3 regions of the Vibrio tritonius genome follow, and region 1 is predicted to be linked to each of the others. Evidence: predicted binding sites of a transcription regulator. Region 1 holds the regulator's gene; each other region holds the start of a gene.
What was found. Region 1 encodes PurR, which represses purine synthesis genes. Its sites were predicted from a motif close to TNANGNAAACGTTTNCNTNA; they were not measured.
Positions count from the first base shown of each region.

Region 2: a site for PurR is predicted at 2,923-2,942, ahead of JCM16456_RS20545 (formate--tetrahydrofolate ligase). Genes of this name have one in related genera too.
Region 3: a site for PurR is predicted at 1,576-1,595, ahead of JCM16456_RS03285 (NCS2 family permease). Genes of this name have one in related genera too.

Region 1 covers NZ_AP014635.1:1,353,944-1,359,364, reverse strand. Annotated here, with positions in the region: gene torR (two-component system response regulator TorR) at 1-463, opposite strand, end outside; gene JCM16456_RS23600 (hypothetical protein) at 840-1,007, shown strand; gene purR (HTH-type transcriptional repressor PurR) at 1,439-2,440, shown strand; cyclic di-GMP riboswitch class I at 2,599-2,700, shown strand; gene JCM16456_RS06125 (TfoX/Sxy family DNA transformation protein) at 2,814-3,401, shown strand; gene JCM16456_RS23595 (hypothetical protein) at 3,992-4,159, opposite strand; gene JCM16456_RS06120 (alpha/beta fold hydrolase) at 4,211-5,008, opposite strand; gene JCM16456_RS23590 (hypothetical protein) at 5,251-5,418, opposite strand.
Region 2 covers NZ_AP014636.1:1,170,522-1,175,942, forward strand. Annotated here, with positions in the region: gene JCM16456_RS20530 (transposase) at 1-128, opposite strand, end outside; gene JCM16456_RS23905 (hypothetical protein) at 378-545, shown strand; gene elbB (isoprenoid biosynthesis glyoxalase ElbB) at 574-1,224, shown strand; gene yiaY (L-threonine dehydrogenase) at 1,550-2,698, shown strand; gene JCM16456_RS20545 (formate--tetrahydrofolate ligase) at 2,971-4,719, shown strand; gene JCM16456_RS20550 (ethanolamine ammonia-lyase subunit EutB) at 5,033-5,421, shown strand, end outside.
Region 3 covers NZ_AP014635.1:713,724-719,144, reverse strand. Annotated here, with positions in the region: gene gpt (xanthine phosphoribosyltransferase) at 1-229, opposite strand, end outside; gene JCM16456_RS03285 (NCS2 family permease) at 264-1,553, opposite strand; gene gabT (4-aminobutyrate--2-oxoglutarate transaminase) at 2,045-3,319, shown strand; gene JCM16456_RS03270 (aminoacyl-histidine dipeptidase) at 4,064-5,421, shown strand, end outside.

The sequences.
Region 1 (5,421 bases):
CATTGAGACTTAAAGCTCGGCGTTGTATATCAAACGACCATTCTCCAAAATGGAGAAGTTGATTGCTTGAATTAGTTTCGAGTGAACCAGAACGACAATTAGATACTCGCCAAGTTAAATTTTTCACTCTCGCTAATATTTCTCTTAGCTCAAACGGTCTTGCAATATAATCATCAGCTCCCATTTCCAAGCCAATAATTCTATCTATACTGTCTTCTCTACCATTAATGAGAATAATACCGACATCTGAATGACTGCGTAATTCACGAGTTAACATAAGGCTGTCATCAAATTGAAGATTGGTTTCCATCAGCACCAAATCAATAGCCTGCTGACGTAAAACCTCCCGCATTTCTGCGCCTGTATCCGCGACAGAAATCTGGTAGCCCTCTCGTTTAAAATAATCGACCAAAGTCACTCGGGTGTCTCTGTCGCTTTCTACGACTAATAAGTGATAACTCATAGACGTCACTTTATTCCGCTAAATTAAATCCCTATTCATTCTATTCATAGATGGTCACAATTCTAGAGTACATACTTAAAACCTGATGCTTTATTGATTCAAAACAAGCTTCGATAACATTTTGCTTTATTTGAACAATCGAAATAAAAGACTTTATTTCCATTTCTCAAAATTGTAAAAATTTGACTTCTTTTTTGTCACATTGTTACTCATTTATTTTCTGAATAAGGAAATAATATTCATTTCTATTCGTTAAGTTCATTTAATAAATTTAATGATTTTTATTAAACGTAATTGTGACCAAAACCGAGGTATAGATAACTGAGAGCCAGTTTATCTATTGGCCTTTATACTTTTATACCCAAATGACCTCAAGATGCAGACTTCAGAGCTTCATCAACGAGCACAGGTCAAGCTCAATGACGGCAGGAATGGTCATTCCCTTTCAACGTCATTGGGCGCAGAGATGGGCTTGTTGATGAGCTCCCAAAGGGCGAGTTGTATTCGCTTCTATGCTACGTTACCGATTTTCTACGTAGAATAACTAGGTATTCAAATCGGTGCCTTGCCTATGAGCGAATACATTCTCGCTGAAACAGCATCTTGAGGTTACTTGGGTATATCCTCAAGATGCTAAAACTAAAGCCGCGCCTTCACATTCACGTGGTCAATTAGAGCAAATTATGCGTGCATCCTCAGTCATCTAACGAGAAACTCTGCCCTTCTTACGTAACACAATGAGAAAACGCTTGATATCAAACTAAGATGAATTTTTCATTGCGGGCAGTTCGATAGCAGTCTAAAATCGATAGCGCAAACGATAATCTATAGAAATTTTACTTAAACCGCTGTTATGAAGCGGTTTTTGTGTTTTTACTACTTTTAAGCTTCACTAACATATCGAATCAACACCTGTTGAAGTGGTCAATACTGTAAATCTTTGTCCTTGTCAGCAGATATCGATGGGAACAACCAATGGCGACTATAAAAGATGTTGCACGCATTGCTGGCGTGTCAACCACCACTGTATCACACGTAATTAACAAAACCCGTTTCGTAGCCGAAGCAACACAAGAGAAAGTGTTGGCAGCGGTAAAAGAGCTCAACTATGCCCCTAGCGCGGTCGCTCGTAGTTTGAAATGCAACACGACTCGCACGATTGGTATGTTGGTGACTCAATCAACTAACCAGTTTTTCTCTGAAGTCATTGATGGTGTGGAAAGCTACTGCTATCGCCAAGGTTATACACTGATCTTGTGTAATACTGGCGGTATTTATGAAAAACAACGCGACTATGTTCGCATGCTGGCAGAAAAGCGCGTTGATGGCATTTTGGTGATGTGTTCAGACATGACTCCAGAACTAATGGAAATGCTCGAAGGTCACTCAGACATTCCAAAAGTCATTATGGACTGGGGTCTTGAGGATTCTCAAGCCGACACCATTATGGATAACTCAGAAGAAGGTGGCTACATTGCCACTAAACACCTCATCGATAATGGTCACAAAGACATCGCGTGTTTAAGCGGTCATTTTTCTAAAATGGCGTGTAGAGAACGCATTGTTGGTTTTCGTCGGGCAATGGCAGAAGCCAACCTGCCCGTCAATGAAGATTGGATTTTGGAAGGCAACTTCGAATGTGATACAGCCGTGCTCGCTGCAGATAAAATTCTTGCGATGGATCACAAACCAACCGCGGTATTCTGTTTTAACGACACCATGGCACTGGGTTTAATGAGTCGATTACAACAAAAAGGCGTGAAAGTGCCTGATGATATTTCTGTCGTAGGTTACGATAATATCGAGCTTTCTGAGTATTTCTCTCCACCACTGACGACCATTCACCAACCAAAACGTCGTGTGGGTAAAAATGCCTTTGAGATCCTACTAGAAAGGATCAAAAACAAAGCACATGATCGTCGCATTTTTGAGATGCACCCTGAACTTGTCGCACGAAATACCGTAAAAAAACTTTAATATCATAGTGTTACATTATATTTTCACTTTTGAGACACAATCTTATTGATGAAAATGTCGGTTATTAAAAATACAGTGATTTTTTGGACCGACATCACATTAGGCGAATTTTTTTGTGATTTATATTCAAGTTTAAGATTACTCTAGTGAACGAAATGTCACGTACAGGGCAAACCATCTGAAAAGGTGGGACGCAAAGCCTCCGGCCTAAACCCTTAGATGGTATTTTCTGGCTCTGGGTAGGTAGCGGGGTTACCGATGGCAAAAATGCATATAAGACGTTAACTTCTTACTGACACAATCTTTGCATTCTTTTGCTACATTCTCGGACCTGATTTTGGTGGCGTATTGTTAATACACCGAGACTAAAGGCATGGATAAACCAATATTAAAAGACTCAATGCGTCTGTTTGAAAACTTAGGACGCGTAAAATCTCGTTCAATGTTCGGCGGATTTGGAATTTTTGTTGACGACACAATGTTTGCATTGGTTGTTAATGACAAACTTCACATCCGAGCAGATGATAATTGTTCAGAAAAATACAAGCAGCAAGGCTTAGAACCTTACGTTTACAAAAAACGTGGTTTCCCAGTGGTTACTAAATACTTTGCTCTTCCAGACAACTTCTGGGAAGCCCCAGAAAAAATCCTGAAAGAAGCAAAAGAAGCTTTGGTTATTGCTAAGCAAGAGCGTAAAACTCAAGCTCAAGCAAAACCTAACCGATTGAAAGACTTACCTAATTTACGTCTAGCAACAGAACGTATGTTGCGTAAAGCAGGTATCGAATCGGTTGAAGAGCTTCATGAGAAAGGCTCTGTAGAAGCGTATAAAGCGATACAGCAGACTCACTCTAATGATGTAAGCATTGAACTTCTTTGGGCTCTAGAAGGCGCAATTGAAGGGAAGCATTGGTCAGTGATTCCTCAGAATCGCCGCGATGAGTTAATGCAACGCTTGTAGAAGATTAGCTAGTAAGAGTAACGAAAGCACTCACTTTAGTGGGTGCTTTTTTTTGCCTGTCATAAAAGTAGGCATTTTTTCGTCCATCAGTAGGACAACATTAGTCCGCATTCCATTTCAGCATTTTCTTAATGACAAATCACGTTACTATAGTGGTGCCCCCAAAATCCGAGACATAGTAATAACTGTACTGCGAGCCCAACTTCACATCCATATGCGTTGTTTGGTTTGGTGAACACTGACTATTTCATCATTAATTTTTCATTCATCATTAAAATGGAGTGACAATAGAAAAGCAGTGATTTAGTCATACCCAAGTCATCTCAAGATGCTGTTTTAGCGAATTGGTGATGGGTATATTTGTCGTTTAGTTTTGAATCTCACATATGTGTGATGTGCCAGCCTGAATTAGGTCATCACGCATGTGCTTAGGCGATGTAAGATAAGTCTAGGCCGATGAGAGGATATGTGATTACATCCATGAGACAACACCGCCGTACTCTGTTGTCTCATATACCCAAGTAACCTCAAGATGCTGTTTCAGCGAGAATGTATTCGCTCATAGGCAAGGCACCGATTTGAATACCTAGTTATTCTACGTAGAAAATCGGTAACGCAGCATAGGAGCGAATACAACTCGCCCGTTGGGAGCTCATCAACAAGCCCATTTCTGCGCCCAATGACGTTGAAAGGGAATGATCATTCCTGCCGTCATTGAGCTTGACCTGTGCTCGTTGATGAAGCTCTGAAGTCTGCATCTTGAGGTCATTTGGGTATAGATGGCGATAACTTACTGACTAACAGCGCTATTAATTCAAGCAACCCTGAATAAAACGAATTGAGTGATGATTAAATCGCTCTGCCTGTTCGATGTTACAAACATGACCACAATTGGTAAGTTCAATCAGTTGACTCTTTTGATGTATCATCACGATCTCTCTAACCTGCGACAAGAAAAGATAATCCCTATCCCCCATAAGATAGAGTGTAGGAATGGACTCATCTTTCTCACGAAAGTAACGCATAAAAGGGTTCACTTCTGCAGTGAGCCGATACCAGCGTTTAAACTCTTTTTGACACAACTTCTTCGCTTCACGAACAAAAAGATGGCGTGACTCTTTCTGTAAACGACTCGGCATAACGATGTAGGCAAAGAGCCGATAGAGCCACATATAGGGTATAAGATGCTTTGACCAGCGGCCTAGGGTGACTAATAACTGAGAACGAAGGTCAAAACGAATTACCGCCCCACCTAATACCATGGATTGCACAACATCTGGCGCAAGCTCTGAGGTTTTTCGGACGATAATGGTTCCCAGAGACATGGCAACAAAATGTGCTTTGGGTATCTGACAATGATGCAAGACATTGAGCACGTCTTGAGCAACGGCATCAAAAGTATAAGGATGCGTTATCCACTCTTTGACTAATTGGCTTGATTGACCATGACCACGTAAATCGATGAGCAGTAAATTGAAATGGCGTTTATAGGCCTTGATTTGCTTAAACCACAATGATGAACTGCCACCAGCACCATGCACAAACACCACCCATTGTGAGCTATTAGGATGAGGATAAACCTTATGATAAAGAAGATGATGGGTCATGTAGCGCTCTACTGTGGTCAAATCGGCGCTAGCCTACCATAAACAGGGATGATGCCAAACAGAGATTCATTCGCTTTGTGCGCTGTTACATTGAACTTTTTCTCAACGTAACAGCATCAGCAACAAAGTAACAAAAAAGCCATATAAAACACGTTATATGGCTTTATACCCAAGTAACCTCAAGATGCGGTTTCAGCGAGAATGTATTCGCTCATAGGCAAGGCACCGATTTGAATACCTAGTTATTCTACGTAGAAAATCGGTAACGCAGCATAGGAGCGAATACAACTCGCCCTTTGGGAGCTCATCAACAAGCCCATCTCTGCGCCCAATGACGTTGAAAGGGAATGACCATTCCTGCCGTCATTGAGCTTAACCTGTGCTCGTTGATGAAGCTCTGAAGTCTGCATCTT
Region 2 (5,421 bases), on a different replicon from region 1:
CGATGTTCATATGAGCGTCCGGTTAACGCATCCTCTCCGCATAGAAATGAACGTCGAACACAACGAGATACACAGTGGTAGTATGGTGTCACTTCTGGACATACCAATCGAGAACGAGCTGTTGCCATAACATCACCTGAATTGTTTAACTTCTGACCACTTTCCCTATAGACGCTAACAACGCCAATAATCGTTCCAGTATTTTGCGAGGCAATTCAAAAGATGAGCTGATTATTAGCCTGTCTGTCCAGCTAATAACGTGTGTGTCCGGCTAATGAGGTGTGTGTCCGGTTAACATTTACTGATATAAAACAAGGCGTGAATACGCAGGGAGTTTTATAAAGAAAGGATTGACTTGCCAACCCCTAAGGACAGCTATGAAACACTTTCTCCCCTCTTCTGCTATATTGACCGCATTTACTATGCAACACTATTCTAGTGTCGATGAATATTTGACAGCCCAAGAGCAAAAATCCGAAGCACAACAAGCGGCTCAAGCACCAACCAATCACACTAAAACCAAAGACGATACGGAATCGAACTAACCCCACTTAACAATAAAGGAGCGACCCCATGAAAAAAGTAGCCGTGATACTCAGCGGATGCGGCGTCTTCGACGGAGCAGAAATACACGAATCAGTATTAACCCTACTCGCCATTGAGAAGAATGGGGCGACTTGGCACTGTTTCGCACCAAATGTAAATCAACATCATGTCCTCAACCATATTACCGGTGAGGAGATGGAAGAAACTCGCAATGTATTGGTAGAGTCTGCTCGTATCTCTCGTGGCAAAATAGATGATGTTGCTAAGCTAAAAGCTCACGACTTTGATGCACTGATCATTCCTGGCGGCTTTGGCGCAGCAAAAAATCTGTCTGATTTTGCCTTCAAAGGAGCAGATTGTGTGTTACATGAGGATGTCGCGAAAGCGTGTCGTTTATTTGCGAAAGCAGGTAAACCTGCCGCCTACTTATGCATCGCTCCTCATCTTATTCCCAAAATCTACGAATCAGGGGTCGAGGGAACCATCGGTAACGATAAAGAAACTGCTGCAGCCTTCAATAAAATGGGAGGGCAACACGTCAATTGCCCAGTGGATGACTTCGTCTACGATCAAGAGCACAACGTACTATCGACTCCCGCTTATATGCTTGCTGAGAATATTTCTCAAGCAGAATCAGGAATTAACCGTCTTGTAACAAAATTAATCTCATTGGCGTGATAATTTTTGTGTGCCAAAGCCTTATATAACGGGCTTTGGCGTTAAATTTTGTGTCCAGATTACCCCATTTGTGAAATGTAAAATTACTGCATTAGTTATTCCATTTTGGTAAAAATTCATGAGATGAACATCACCGTATAAAATTCCATCAGTAGAAACTATAAGTCACTATATTCACTATGGTTATTAATGTGATCCAGCTCAAGAATGAGCATCAATTTGAACGTGCTTCAAGGATTTTTGCGCCAGATCAAACACACTCTGCGACAAACTGTGCAACTCTAGAGCCAGATATTTTGAACATAATTATTATTGGAGTTAACTCATGGCGAGTGCATTTTTTATTCCTACAGTAAACCTAATGGGCGCAGATTGTCTTGTTGATGCAGCGGATGCGATCAAATCTAAAGGCTTTACCAAAGGTCTGATTGTAAGTGACGCAATTCTGAACAAAATCGGCGTAGTTAAACAAGTTGCTGACCTACTAACTGAACGTGGTGTAGCAACAGTGGTTTATGATGGTACTCATCCAAACCCAACTGTGACCAACGTAAATGAAGGTCTAGCGATTCTTAAAGAAAACCAATGTGATTTCGTTATTTCTCTAGGCGGCGGTTCACCACACGACTGTGCAAAAGGTATCGCTCTTCTTGCTTCTAACGGCGGCGAAATTGCGGATTACGAAGGCGTTGACCAATCTCCAAAACCAATGCTGCCATTGATCGCAATCAACACCACTGCAGGTACTGCGTCTGAAATGACTCGTTTCTGCATCATCACTGACGAAGTTCGTCACATCAAAATGGCTATCGTAGACAAACACACGACTCCACTGATGTCTGTTAACGATCCTAAATTGATGCTTGCTAAACCAGCTTCTCTAACTGCAGCAACTGGTATGGACGCACTGACTCACGCAATCGAAGCTTACGTTTCTATCGCTGCAACACCTATCACTGATGCCGTTGCAATCAAAGCAATCGAAATGATTCAAGCGAACCTACGTGAAGCAGTGAAAAACGGTCAAAACCTAGAAGCTCGTGAAGCAATGGCATACGCACAGTTCATGGCGGGTATGGCATTTAACAACGCTTCTCTAGGCTACGTACACGCAATGGCACACCAACTAGGTGGTTTCTACAACCTACCTCACGGTGTATGTAACGCAGTACTTCTTCCACACGTACAACGTTACAACGCAACTGTTGCAGCAGACCGTCTACGCGACGTAGCTAAAGCAATGGGTGTGAATGTAGAAAACCTAACAGCTGAACAAGGCGCAGCAGCGGCTATCGACGCTATCGTATCTCTATCTAAAGAAATCGGTATCCCTGCAGGTCTAACTGAGCTTGGTGCGAAAGTTGAAGATGTACCGACACTAGCAACTAACGCTCTTAAAGATGCTTGTGCTATCACTAACCCACGCCAAGGTACACACGAAGAAGTGTGTGAAATCTTCAAAGCAGCATTTTAATTGCTGATTTGCTAAGACTTTGATAAAAAGGTGCTCTCGGAGCACCTTTTTTTATGCCGACTGAAAATACCCCGTCCTACTTATTAAATTCAATAAGTTGAATAATAAAATGGCGATAAAACAGCAGGTAAATTTGATTCATCGCAGTAAAACGGTGAAAGATCCACTGCTTTTCCTCGTTCGTGGGAGTTTTGCTTTACATGCAAAAAATAAAGGTTATTATCCGAAGCAAACGTTTTCCTCACCACTTTATTAACCATGATGAGGGTTTTATGCTGTCAGATATCGAAATTTGCCGCACAACACCACTACAGCCAATTGATGATGTTGCTCATCAAGCGGGTCTACAAACCAACGAGTTTCAAAGCCAAGGTCGCTACAAAGCGAAGGTCTCTCTAGACGCCCTAAACCGCCTAAAAGATCACCCTAGGGGCAAGCTGGTGGTTGTCACTGCCATGACCCCCACTCCGCTAGGCGAAGGTAAAACTGTCACCACGATTGGACTGGCTCAAGGTTTAGAGCAACTCAATCAATCCGTGTTTGCTTGTATTCGTCAACCCTCCATGGGGCCAATTTTTGGCGTCAAAGGTGGTGCCGCAGGCGGTGGTTATTCTCAAGTTGCTCCAATGGAAGAGCTGAATATGCACCTTACTGGTGACATTCACGCCGTCACGGCAGCACATAACCTTGCGGCCGCGGCTATTGATGCTCGTATTTACCATGAACAGCGCAACGGTTACGAAGACTTCACAGCTCGAACAGGATTAAAGGCACTGCGTATCGACCCAAATCATGTCAAATGGAGACGCGTGCTGGATCACAACGATCGCGCACTACGCATGATCACCATCGGACGTAATGAAGATGGCAAAACAGTCAACGGCTTTGAACGTGAAGATGGCTTTGATATCTCAGCCGCTTCAGAGCTGATGGCGATTTTGGCGCTTGCTAGTGATTTAAACGACTTACGTCAGCGTATCGGTCGCATTGTGGTGGCTTATGATTTCGACGGTCAGCCCATTACCACCGAAGATTTGCAAGTGGCTGGTGCCATGACAGTCACCATGAAGGACACTATCCAACCAACGCTAATGCAAACTCTTGAAGGTGTACCAACGCTGGTTCATGCAGGTCCTTTCGCCAATATTGCCCACGGTAACTCATCAATTATCGCGGATAACATCGCAACTCGATTAGCAGATTTTACCGTTACTGAAGGTGGCTTTGGTTCTGACATGGGCTTTGAAAAAGCCTGTAATATCAAAGCAAAAGCATCAAATATCGCCCCCGACTGCGCGGTAATTGTTGCGACCTTACGTGGTATTAAAGCTAACTCAGGTCGTTATGATTTGCGCCCAGGCCATGCGATTCCGGATAGCCTATTTGCACCAGATTCTGCCGCACTCACTGCCGGTTTTGCTAATTTGCAATGGCATATCAACAACGTGACCCAATATGGTGTTCCCGCGGTAGTAGCAATTAACCGCTTCCCACAAGACAGCGAGGAAGAACTACAACAATTAGTGGACATGATCAAAGCCCTACCACAAGGTGTTGAAGTGGCGATCAGCGAAGCCTTTAGTCGCGGTGGATTAGGTGCTACACAATTGGCGCATTGCGTCATGAAACAGTGCGAGAAAACGGTCCAGTTCACGCCACTTTATAAGAGCGAAGACTCTCTGGATGATAAATTGCATGCCGTAGCGCTTAAAGGGTACGGCGCAGGCTCAGTTACCTACTCAGAGAAAGCCACAGCGCAGCTTAAGCGCTTTAACGAGTTGGGTTACAGTCATCTTTCTGTGTGTATGGCGAAAACCCCACTTTCGATCACCACCGATTCGGCCATTAAAGGCGCTCCATCAGGCTTTGATGTGACGATTCGTGAACTGAAACTGTGCTCTGGTGCTGGCTTTATCTATGCCCTCTGCGGCAGCGTAATGACCATGCCAGGACTGCCAGACAAACCCGCCTTTATGTCGTTAGACATTGATGAGCAAGGGAATATTGTCGGATTAAGTTAATCGATACTAAGTGCAGTGATTTCCTCTCACTGCACTTACCCCTCACGCCCCACGCCAGATTTATGTATGTGTATCTTCTAGCCTCTCGCAACCTGCCCAAACAAAGTGCAAGCGTTTCCCTAATATGTAGCAAGGCTCGTATTCGACTGAATACCTATCTCATTAAATAACAAATAACCACATTTAACCTATTGGTTTTTATTGTAAAAATTCTTTTTCATTCCAGCCTTGAAATAGGGACACTTTTTGCATAATGAAGATCAACAGTGCAAAGGCACTCGCCAAATAATCAAACCGAATTTGCGAGGGATGTATGAGTTCGGAATATCGTTATCAATTGGGTAGTAAAACGTTTCGTTTTCGCTCCTTAAAAGAAGTGATGGCTAAGGCGTCACCTCTACGTTCAGGAGACCAGCTCGCTGGCGTTTGCGCCGCGTCTGCAGAGGAACGCGTTGTTGCTCAAATGGTATTGGCTGATCTGCCTCTTAAAACTTTTCTAAATGACTTGGTGATCCCGTATGAGAAAGATGAAATATCACGGCTGATCATTGATGAACACAATGCTAAAGCCTTTATAGACATTGCCCATCTCACGGTGGGTGATTTTCGCAATTGGTTATTACAAGAATCCACCACTTGTGTTGAACTAACACGTGTTGCCCCTGGGGTCACGCCGGAAATGGCAGCAGCGGTCAGTAAAAT
Region 3 (5,421 bases), 640 kb from region 1:
GTGCTTTCACAACCGTCATGTCACGTTGATGATCATGGTCGTAGCTGGAGATACAAACTGTATCTACGTAACGAATACCCAATTCACGAGCGAGGATAGCTGCAGGAACCAAGCCACCACGGCTTACACCTAGGATACCTTTCCATTGTTCTGCAGGCATTTGTAGCTCAGCGAGCTCACGGCAGTACGCCTGCATATTGTCCCAAGTGATAACGAATTTTTTGCTCATTTGTATAACCTAAATTTGAAAAGTGTTGTACCGCTTATCCCATAGCGTATTTGATAACAAATACGATTGCCATAAACCAAACACTGACAGAAACTTCACGAGCTTTGCCACTTAGCAATTTGATAATAGCGTAGGAAATGAAACCAAAAGAAATACCTTCAGCAATCGAGTAAGTCATTGGCATCATGATACATGTAACGGCAGCAGGTGCCGCTTCTGTTAGGTCGTGCCAATCAACGTTAGCAAGACCAGAAAGCATAAGAACAGATACATACAGCAGCGCACCAGCTGTTGCATAAGCAGGGATCATACCTGCAACTGGTGAGAAGAATAATGCAAGCAGGAATAAAAAGCCAACAACAACTGCTGTTAAACCTGTACGACCACCAGCAGCAACACCTGCAGTACTTTCAACGAATGATGTCGTGTTCGATGTACCAAACAGTGCACCAATAGAAGTTGCTGTTGAGTCAGCAAGTAGAGCACGGTTTAGGCGAGGAAGTTTACCATCTTTATCGATCAAGCCCGCTTTAGTTGCAACGCCCATCAATGTACCAGCCGTATCAAAGATATCCACAAATAGGAATGCAAATACCACAGAAATCATACCGACTTGGAATACACCTGCGAAATCCAACTTAAGGAAAGTCGGAGCCATGCTTGGTGGCGCAGAGAAAATACCGTGGTATGGCACATCACCAAAGATAATACCCAAAACAGTAACACTTAAGATTGAAATCATTACTGCGCCAGTGACGTTACGATAAACCAAACCAACAGTGATGAAGAAACCAGCCGCCGCTAATAAACATTTCATTGACGTGATATCACCCAATGAAATCAAAGTTGCCGGGTTATCGACGATGATCCCAGCACTTTGTAGCGCGATAAACGCTAAAAACAGACCGATACCAGCAGAAATACCAGTACGTAAAGACATCGGAATCGAGTTGATAATCCATTCACGAATACGGAATAGGCTTAACAAAATAAAGATAACACCAGAGCAGAATACAGCTGCTAGTGCTACTTCCCATGAGTAGTTCATGCCTTTCACAACAGCAAAGGTAAAGAAGGCGTTCAAGCCCATACCTGGTGCTAATGCGATTGGGTAGTTAGCTACCAAACCCATGATAAAACAACCAGCAGCAGCGGCTAGACAGGTTGCTACGAATACTGAGTCACGATCCATCCCTGTTTCAGATAAAATCGCTGGGTTCACAAAAATGATGTAAGCCATTGTAAGGAAAGTAGTAATCCCCGCAATGACCTCAGTGCGAACGGTCGTACCGTGCTCACCGAGTTTGAAAAGTTTTTCCAGCATGTTCGATTCCTATAAAAGGTAAATTAGTAAACGGTTGCGTAATCGATTGGGCGCAGATTATAAAGTCATAAAATAACAAATTCCAGACAGAATTCGTTACTCATCACATTTTTCGCAGAAAATACTGCAAACAATCCGCTCGTTCTGCATAAGAATTAGGATCTTAGTTCCGTATAAAATTCATATGACAAAACAAATAACTCCTGACCAATTGTTCAGATTGATTTCTCACTCTTTACATTAGAATTGTCAAAGTGAGTCCTGAGTAAACTTTTCCCGACTTTTTGTATTATCTGGTACTACCTTTTTCTACTAACTGGTACTAAGTCTCCTGCTTTTTTGTCGCTAACATAACTTCATCAAAGCGATTGGATTGTCCGTTCACAAATCGCGCAAAAGCGCGCTCTATGGCATCGACGAATATTTGAATACTCAATACCTCTGCTTTGGTGGTTTTTATACCTCAGCTCGTTTTTATAAGGACATACATCATGACGAATCAGGAATGGCAAAGCCGTAAAGAAAAAGTAATCTGTAAAGGCGAAGCAAACCTAGCCCCGGTTTATGCAGCGAAAGCAAAAAATGCCACCATTACCGATATCGAAGGCAATGAGTACATCGATTTCGCAGCAGGTATTGCCGTCGTCAACACGGGTCACAGCCACCCTCGGATCGTTGAAGCAGTAAAAGCTCAACTGGAAAACTTTAGCCACACGTGCTCAACAGTGGTTCCTTACACCAGTTTTGTTGAGTTAGGAGAAGGCGTAGTAGATGCCGCTCCGGGTGATTTTGAAAAGAAAGCCGCTTTCTTAACCACAGGCTCTGAAGCAGTAGAAAACGCGATTAAATTTGCTCGCCATTTCACTGGTCGCCCTGGCGTCATTGCTTTTAAAGGCGGGTTCCACGGCCGTACCAATATGTGTATGGGGCTAACCGGTAAAGTGAACCCTTATAAAGCTGGGTTTGGTCCTTTCCCAAATAACGTGTATCACTTGCCTTACCCAAATGCGTATCACGGAGTCACGGAAGAAGAGAGCCTAGCCGCCTTTGATGACCTGTTTGCTTGTGATATTGAACCCACCCAAATTGCAGCGATCATTTTTGAGCCGATTCAAGGGGAAGGAGGCTTCTATCAAGCGCCAGCATCTTGGGTAAAAGCCATTCGTGAATTGAGTGACCAACATGGCATCGTGATGATTTGTGACGAAATCCAAAGTGGTTTCGCCCGAACTGGCCGTATGTTCGCTTGCGAACACTACGATGTGGTTCCTGATTTGATCACAATCGCAAAAGGTCTTGGCGGTGGCTTCCCTATCTCTGGAGTGGTAGGCCGAGCCGATATCATGGATCACCCGCAAGCGGGCGGCATTGGCGGCACTTATGCTGGTAATGCGATCGCATGTACCGCAGCGGTTGAAGTATTGAAGATCATCAAAGAAGAAAAACTGGTTGAGCGTGCCCAACACATTGGTTTGTTGTTTAAAGAGCAGCTAGAAAGCATGCAAAGCGTGATCCCACAAATTGGTGACATTCGCCAAGTAGGCGCTATGGTGGCTATCGAGCTCAACGATCCTGAAACAAAGGAACCTTTAGCAGCTTTAACCAAACAATTAGTTAAAGCATGTAATGAGAATGGTCTCATTCTGCTTTCTTGTGGCGTGAAAGGTAATGTCATTCGTTTCCTACCACCACTAACGATTGAATCAGAACTGGTTGTAAAAGGTTTAGAGATCGTCAAAGAACAGCTCCAAGCGTTAACTAAGTAGTGAATACCCGCTAACAACAGAAATAAAGCAGCTTTTCAGCTGCTTTATTCATTCCCTAAGCACATATCACGAATTTTAGGCAAAAAAAACGCCACCTCATAGTGAGATGGCGGTGAATCATGGTGAGCCCAAAACGGACTGCGAATGAATTCCAATAATAGGGGTGAACAAACTGTTCGAGTCACAAGGTTTGGTCACATAACCAGCACCTAATGATCAGTGATGTCATCGTCAGACACTCAAACACCACTGGGTAAACCTTTCAAGATCCGCCAAAAAACCTGACTGCTAACCGATTTTTTGATCTTCCTAAGAAGGATCTTCAAGACTCGTCCATTGAGCAATTTAACTTCAACATCGAAGTTGGTTACAAATATACCACCAAGAAAATTTATTACAATACTCATGGTGATAAAAATCACAATTTTTTCTATTATTGACTTAAAACAAATAAATTAAGTAATAAAATTACACATTAGTGAATATTTAAAGACATTGCGCACAAAAAACAGATGAAATTACGTAATAGAACATCTGTGATTTCGTTAGATTGATCATTTCTCATCTAACTGATCTATTGGAGAAAGCTATAAATAACGTAGCAAGATCCGACCGGTTCACATTGAAACGCTACTCCGAATCCGCTTAGGGTGATATGCTGTGAGGTAAATTTGTCCCTCTTGATCCCACGTTGTCTCAAATAACGATGAGCATCAGGAAAGATTACACATCTAGGAGTTATTCGTGTCTGAATTCCATTCTGAAATTAGCTTATTATCCCCAGCCCCTGTTTGGCAGTTCTTTGATAAGATCTGTTCAATTCCTCACCCTTCTAAACATGAAGAGCAACTAGCCTCTTATATTGTTGACTGGGCAAGCAGTGAAGGCTTGGACGTTCGTCGTGATGAAACTGGTAACGTAATCATCAAGAAACCAGCAACTGCGGGTATGGAAGATCGTAAAGGTGTGGTACTACAAGCACACATCGATATGGTTCCTCAGAAAAATGAAGATACCGAGCACGACTTTACTAAAGATCCGATTCAACCGTATGTTGATGGGGAGTGGGTAACAGCAAAAGGTACCACTCTAGGCGCTGATAATGGCATCGGCATGGCTACCTGCCTTGCTGTTTTGGCATCAAAAGAGATCAAACACGGCCCTCTTGAAGTACTGCTAACTATCGATGAAGAAGCTGGCATGACCGGTGCATTTGGTTTGAAAGAAGGTTGGTTAGAAGGTGACATCCTACTTAATACCGATTCAGAAACCGAAGGCGAAGTTTACATGGGTTGTGCTGGTGGTGTAGACGGTGCATTCACGTTCCCAATTCAACGTGAAGCGCTACCTGCCGGTTTCGTCGTCCGTAAATTGATTCTAAAAGGTTTAAAAGGCGGTCACTCTGGTGCAGATATTCATACCGGTCGTGCTAACGCCAATAAACTACTAGGCCGCTTCCTAGCGGACCACACTCAAGGTTTGGATCTTCGCCTTATCGATTTTCGTGGCGGTAGCCTGCGCAATGCAATTCCTCGTGAAGGTTTCGTCACTGTTGCGGTTGCAGAACAAAACCTACCAGCGCTTGATCAAGCATTTAGCGCATTCACTTCTCTTATCCAAGAAGAACTCAATAAAATCGAAACCAACATCGTGACATTTAATGAAGATGTTTCTGGCTCTTTCGACGTTTTCTCAAGTGCATCGCAACAAACCTTTATTGCTGGTTTAAATGCCTGCCCTAACGGCGTAATGCGCATGAGTGATGAAATAGAAGGCGTAGTGGAAACATCTCTTAACGTAGGTGTAATAACAACGGAAGCAGATAAAGTTACCGTATTGTGCTTAATTCGCTCATTAATTGACTCTGGCCGTGAACAAATCGAAGGTATGCTGACTTCTGTAGCTCAATTAGCTGGAGCGGAGATTGAATTCGCTAACGCTTACCCAGGTTGGAAACCCGATGCAGACTCAGCCATCATGCACATCTTCCGTGATATGTATGAAGGGATCTATGGTCACAAGCCTAACATCATGGTGATCCACGCAGGTCTTGAATGTGGTCTATTCAAAAAGCCATACCCTGAAATGGATATGATCTCTTT